Regions from separate parts of the Paenibacillus sp. JT31N7 genome, predicted to be linked through region 1. Evidence: riboswitches for the same ligand, from Rfam matches in the RefSeq annotation. Region 1 holds a riboswitch; the other holds the start of a gene.
What was found. Region 1 has a riboswitch for S-adenosylmethionine ahead of AC58P5_RS04780 (methionine ABC transporter ATP-binding protein). Riboswitches for the same ligand answer to the same signal wherever they lie in the genome.
Positions count from the first base shown of each region.

Region 2: another riboswitch for S-adenosylmethionine. It lies ahead of metA (homoserine O-acetyltransferase MetA); the one in region 1 lies ahead of AC58P5_RS04780 (methionine ABC transporter ATP-binding protein).

Region 1 covers NZ_JCAUAT010000001.1:1,085,664-1,089,041, forward strand. The annotation lists gene AC58P5_RS04770 (alpha-mannosidase) at 1-333, shown strand, start outside; gene AC58P5_RS04775 (alpha/beta hydrolase) at 452-1,231, opposite strand; SAM riboswitch class I at 1,358-1,478, shown strand; gene AC58P5_RS04780 (methionine ABC transporter ATP-binding protein) at 1,562-2,590, shown strand; gene AC58P5_RS04785 (methionine ABC transporter permease) at 2,577-3,236, shown strand; gene AC58P5_RS04790 (MetQ/NlpA family ABC transporter substrate-binding protein) at 3,272-3,378, shown strand, end outside.
Region 2 covers NZ_JCAUAT010000002.1:659,121-662,498, forward strand. The annotation lists gene AC58P5_RS13255 (aminotransferase class I/II-fold pyridoxal phosphate-dependent enzyme) at 1-426, opposite strand, end outside; gene metA (homoserine O-acetyltransferase MetA) at 462-1,406, opposite strand; SAM riboswitch class I at 1,492-1,621, opposite strand; gene corA (magnesium/cobalt transporter CorA) at 2,133-3,071, shown strand; gene AC58P5_RS13270 (peptidoglycan D,D-transpeptidase FtsI family protein) at 3,168-3,378, opposite strand, start outside.

The DNA.
Region 1 (3,378 bases):
ACCGTGAAGCAGGCCTGGATGCTGAACAGCCCGCTACGGGCTTCGGCGGGAGCCGCGGAAGTTCCATCCCGTTCGATGTTCACTTTGTCGGGAGACACCGCTATGATCTCCGCCGTCAAAAAAGCCGAAGATTCCGGCAAAGTCATCGTGCGTGTTCACGACTATTCCGGAAGCCGCAACGCGCTTCAGTTGACGAGCGATTTCCGCATCGTTTCCTGGCGGGAAACGAACTTGATGGAGAAGCCCGTAGGGCCTGTCGTCCATGAAGGAACGCTTTCTTTCGTGCTCCAGCCTTATGAAATCAAAACGTTCGAGATTGAACTCCAAGCGTAAGCGTCCCGTCAGATGACGGCTTGGTGCCAACGCGAACACGAAAAAAAGCTTCCTCAGCCATACGGCGGGGAAGCTTTTTTGGGCTGCGGCAGACAACCCGGGTGACGGGAATGGGACTCTATTCCGCCTGACGCTTAAGCGGAAGCCAATCCAGAACCCGGCTGATCTGCTGATCCCAGTAACTCCAGTCGTGGATTCGCCCCTCTTCCTCTTCATAAAGGAGGGGAATATTCAGACTATGCACATAATCGCGGAAGGCGATATTTTCGTCGTACAGAAAATCATCCGTCCCGCAGCACTGGTAAAGAGCCGGCAGCTTCGTCTTCTTCTCTGCCGCATGACGGGCCAGCGCGAACAGATCGCTTGCTTCCAGCAGCTCCCGGTTGTTTCCGAAAACGAGACGGAAATCTTTGGGGAACCGCTGTTCGATCTTGCTCGCCTGAGTAACACCCGACAAACTGGCGGCGGCCGCGAACTGTTCCGGCTTTTTCAGCGCCCATTTGAAAGCCCCGTAGCCTCCCATCGACAAGCCGGCGACAAAGTTGTCCTCCCGGCGGTCCGATAGCGGAAAAAAGGAACGGCATACCTGCGGAAGCTCCTCCGACAGAAATGTCCAGTAATCGTAGCCGTTCTCCATGTCGGTATAGAAACTGCGCGCCGCATTCGGCATCACGACGGCCAGCCCGAGAGGAGCGGCATAACGCTCGATAGCCGTTCTCCGCATCCAGATCGAATCGTCGTCCGACAACCCGTGCAGCAGATACAAGGTCGGGTGCTTGCGGCCCGTCGCGCTGCCCTCTAACCCGATTTGGCTGGTCGTCCGCTGAGGCAGAATCACTTGGATAGAAGTTGACATGCCGAGTACTTCGGAATAAAAATCACATTGGATGAAAGCCATGCTGCCCATCTCCTCCTTGTTTATATTTACCAGGGGTAAAATAACCGTTGACTTCAAAAAATCCTTAGGTTATACTCGGAATTGTCATTTTACCGTCTAATTTCGGACAACCTCATACTATACCGATTCTTATCAAGAGTGGCGGAGGGACAAGGCCCTGCGAAGCCCGGCAACCGATCGCAGCAATATGCGCGATGACAATGGTGCCAATTCCTTCAGGATCCAGGCGGATTCTGGCAGATGAGAAGGTCGTTTTCGATACCGGAAAAGCCCTTTTTGTCTTTACAAAATGGGCTTTTTCTTATTTTTCAAACAAAGAAGGTGAAGCAATTGATCGAAATCAGGAAGCTGCGCAAGCAATACGGCAGCGGATCCCGCATAACACACGCCCTGAAAGAAATTAATCTCACGATTGATAAAGGCGAGATTTACGGCATTATCGGCCACTCGGGCGCCGGCAAAAGCACCCTGCTCCGGACGATCAATCTCCTGGAGCGCCCGACCGAGGGCAGCGTCGTCGTGGACGGCGTTGATCTTACGGCACTCAGTACCAAGAAGCTTCAAGATCAGCGCCGCCGGATCGGCATGATCTTTCAGCATTTCAATCTCCTCTCCTCCGCCACGGTGGAAGAGAACATCGCATTCCCGCTTCGCCTGGCCGGTACGGCCAAATCGGAAGCTCGGCGTCGGGTTGCCGAGCTCCTTGCCCTGGTCGGACTGACCGAGCACGGCAAGAAGTACCCGGCCCAGCTGTCCGGGGGCCAGAAGCAGCGTGTCGGCATCGCGCGGGCACTTGCGACGAATCCGCACGTCCTGCTGTGCGATGAAGCGACTTCCGCACTCGACCCGCAGACGACGAATTCCATTCTCAATCTGCTGCTGGACATCAACCGCAAACTGAAGATCACCATCGTGCTCATTACGCACGAAATGCAGGTCATCCGCTCCATCTGCGACCGCGTTGCCGTCATTCATGAGGGCCAGATCGTGGAGCAGGGGCCAGTGGCGGAAGTTTTCCTGAAACCACGGCACGACGTAACCCGGCAGTTCATCGAACAGGTTGCGGATTCGGTCGAAATCGAGAAGCCGGACGCGGCGGGAGTTCCTGCCCAGGACGGCACGGTGCTGAAAATCACGTTTCTCGGTGAAACTACGTACGAGCCGATTTTATCCAAAACGGTTCAGCAGACAGGCGTGACGTTCTCCATCCTGCAGGGAACCATTTCACGGATGAAAAACACGCCTTACGGCCAGCTCGTCGTTCGTCTGCAAGGCCCGCGGGATGCGGCGGAGAATACGATCCGCCTCCTGCGTGAGCATGGCCTGGATGTGGAGGTGTATTCGAATGGATTGGTCTAAAATCGATTGGAGCGAAATCGGAACCGCCACGAACGACACGATGATGATGCTCGGCCTTTCGGCCCTGTTCACGTTCGTGATCGGGCTGCCGATCGGCGTACTGCTCTATCTGACTTCGAAAGGAAGTCTGCTGGAAAACCGCACGTTCAACATCGTCATCTCGTTTGTCGTCAACGTGCTGCGTTCCTTCCCTTTCATCATTCTGATGATCGCCGCAATACCGCTGACGAAGCTTCTCGTCGGCACCTCCATAGGCGTCAAGGGAACGATTCCGCCGCTTGTCATCGCGGCCGCGCCTTTCTTCGCGCGTCTCGTCGAGACGGCACTGCGCGAGGTGGACCGCGGCATTATCGAAGCCGCCCAGTCTATGGGCGCGGGCAGATTCCAGATCGTCCGCCGCGTCCTGCTGCCGGAAGCTCTTCCCGGCCTTATCGCCGGCATTACGATCACCACCGTTACGCTTGTATCCTATACGGCTATGTCCGGTATGGTCGGCGGCGGCGGACTCGGCGACCTGGCTATCCGCTACGGATACCAGCGTTTCCAGACGGAAGTCATGATTGCGACCGTCGTTATTTTGCTTATTCTCGTGCAAATTTTGCAGATGATCGGAGACCGTTTCGTTCTCTATTTCACACGCAAATGATGCGATAGATAACCGAATCCAAGGAGGAAACCCTGATGAAAAAACGTTCACTGATCGTCTTATTTCTGATCGTCGCCATGACGGCTCTTGCAGCCTGCGGCAAACAAAAAGCCGAACCTTCGGCTACGGCTACACCGGCTTC
Region 2 (3,378 bases), on a different contig from region 1:
CGTTTCGATCAGAATCGCTTTCGTGTTCGGACGGTAGGCTTCTTCCAGCGCTTCGACGTCATTGGTATCCACATAGGAAGCGCTCACGCCGAAGCGGGACATGATCTGCTCCAGCAGGCGATATGTACCGCCGTACAGGTCCAGAGATACTATCAGATGGTCCCCCTGGCTGAACAGCGTGAAAATGGTCTGCAGCGCCGCCATGCCGGAAGAACAGGCAAAGCCGGCATCTCCGGATTCCAGATCGGCAATCGCGTCCTCCAGCACACTGCGGGTCGGGCTTTTCGTACGGGCATAATCGAATCCGGTACTTTCTCCAAGACGCGGATGGCGGAACGCCGTTGACTGATATACGGGGAAGCTCACCGCTCCGGTCACAGGCTCGGAAACCGAACCGATTTGGGCCAATCGACTTTCGATGTTCATGCGTGGCATCTCTCCTTTAAGGTTTTGTTTCTATACTATAGACAGGCACTAAGCGCGCTGAGTTCACGACCCGCATTAAGATCATACGGCGTTTCCTGGTAAACGTAATAGTTCAGCCAGTTGGAGAACAGAAGATTCGCATGCGCTCTCCACGTGATCATCGGCTTCTTGCTCGGATCATCGTTCGGATAATAATTTTTCGGGATCTCCACGTCCATGCCCTTAATGACATCTCGGTCATACTCCCATTTCAGTGTCAGCGGATCATATTCGGAGTGTCCCGTGACGAAAATTTGCTTGCCGTCTTTCGTCGCCACGATATAAATACCGGCTTCTTCCGACTCCGATAAAATCACGAGCCGCTCATCCTTCTCGATGTCTTCACGGCGCACTTCCGTGTGTCTCGACTGGGGAACGTAGAAAAACTCGTCGAACCCGCGGAGCAGCTTCACGTTCTCTTCCCCAATCGTGTGCGGGAATACACCGAACACTTTTTTGTCCACCGTGTACTTCGGCACGTCGAAATGATGATAAAGTCCGGCCTGGGATGCCCAACATATATGAAGCGTCGAGGTCACATTGTCTATGCTCCAGTCCATGATTTTCTTCAGCTCATCCCAATAATGAACGTCCTCGAACTCCATTTGCTCAACGGGGGCTCCGGTAATGATCATTCCGTCGAATCTTTCGTCTTCGATATCTTCAAACGTTTTATAAAACATCTCCAGGTGCTCGGGAGAAGTGTTTTTGGAGGTGTGGGTTTTAGGATGCAGCAGGACAAATTCGACCTGAAGAGCCGTATTGGACAGGAGGCGCAGCAGTTGGGTTTCCGTCGTTTCCTTCGTCGGCATCAGATTCAGAATCGCAATCCGCAGAGGGCGGATATCTTGATGGTAGGCAACCGTCTCATCCATCGCAAAAATATTTTCCAGGTTCAGTACTTCTTTAGCCGGAAGATTATCAGGTATTTTAATCGGCATCGGTCATTCCTCCTCGAAAGAAATTAAAACAGACCTCTCTCAAAAAGTTGAGAAAGGCCTGTTCATCCCTATGCAACATGCTCCTCTCTCATCTCCCAGAAGCCGCTATTCATACGGCTCCCGCAAGAATTAGCACCGTGCATTGCCCCTCGGGGGTTACAATGTCGGTTGCCGGGTATCATCGGGCCAGTCCCTCCACCTACTCTTGATAAGAAAGTTTATTCAGTTATCTCCTATCTTAATGGTTACCGGGCAAATGTCAAGTGCTTTTTGAAAAGTTGCACATAATAAACTTACAAAGAGAAAACTTATGTCTTTCACACGTTCGCAGCTTCCGGCGCCTTCATGGCGTGGAAAGGCGGTGTTCTCTCCGGCGCCGGCCGCATTCCGAACAAACCCTCCGGCTTCTTGTCCAATCATTTGCCCGCACCTCAAACCCTTCTCCCGCATAGGATAAAAAATCCCCAGGCATCGGGGACTAGCAGGAGAAAAGTACCAGAGTTTGATGCTTGAATCGTGGAAAATGTAGGTATATACTAGACAAGTGTTCGACACGGAATGATAAAGGGGGGAACATACGGATGGACGGGGACCGACCGAGTAGTAGACGCTTTACCCGGTACGATCATAATCGAATAGCAGCGAACCGGGGCCGGCACTCCAGCGTCCGTAGTTTCCCTACGGACCGGAGTGCTGTGCGCCGTTTCGCATAAAGAGGTGAAACGGATGAAAACACGCCTGGTACACAAGGGCGCTTTTACGCTGGTTGAAGACATTCACGAAGCGCTGACACCACCCGAATCCGGCTTTTACTGGATCGATGCGGATGTGGACGATCTGGAGCAGCTGCAGCCGCTCTTCCATCTTCACGATCTGGCCGTAGAGGATTGTCTCAGCGAAGAAGAACAGCGGCCCAAAATCGAAATTTACGACACGCACTATTTTATTGTAATTAACAGCATCCGGTTTGATGATGAAGAAATCTTTCTTCGCGCACTCAATATTTTTCTGGGCAGGCATTTCATCATTACCGTTACGAGACAGAAAATCCAGGAGCTCCGTGCCATCAAACCCTTTCTTTGGGATGAAGAGGTTAACAGCCCGGACCGCTTCCTGTATCATCTGGTTGACCTTGTCGTTGACAACTACGTCATTGTCGGGGACCGGATCGAAGATAAGATCGAGAAGCTTGAAGAAGATATCCTGATGCACACGAAAAAATCCCATTTGAACGAGATCGTCGGTCTCCGCGGGGAAATTTTGTGGCTGAAAAAAATGCTTGTGCCGCAGCGCGACGTCGTGGCGACGCTTAACCGCAAAGAACTGAAACTGATCGATAACCAGCTGCAAAAATATTTCGGCGACATTCACGAAAATGCCGTCAAAATCGTCGACACCTTCGATACGCTCCGCGATCTCATGGGCAACTTACGAGAAGCTTATCAGTCCAGCGTAGCGAACCGTGCGAACGAAATCATGCGTATTTTTACCGCACTGACCACGATCTTTATGCCTCTGACTTTTATCACCGGTATTTTCGGAATGAACTTTAACGATATTCTCGGGCTTCTGACCGTACCTTACGCGGATTTATTCATTTTCGGATTTATGGGTTTACTCGGGCTTTGCATGTTCCTACTCTTCCGTAAAAAAGGGTGGATTTGACTATGCAGAATGACGACGTTGACCTAACAAAGCATCGGCTTCCATTGTTCTTGACCAAGAACGAAATGGAAGCCGATGCTATTTTTGTGCCGTTTTTTATTTTTTAGGGGTGCTGAGTCCGCCGATATGCTGGTCGTATGCCTCAAAAATCTTGGCTGCAATGGGAGCCGCCCCGTAACGGCCGTAACCGCCTTCCGGTATGACAACTGCCACCGCCAGTTTAGGATTTTGAACGGGCGCAAAGGAAATGAGCACCGCATTATCGACCGTTCCGCCCGAAACCTGTTGCGTCGAAGTACCGGTTTTG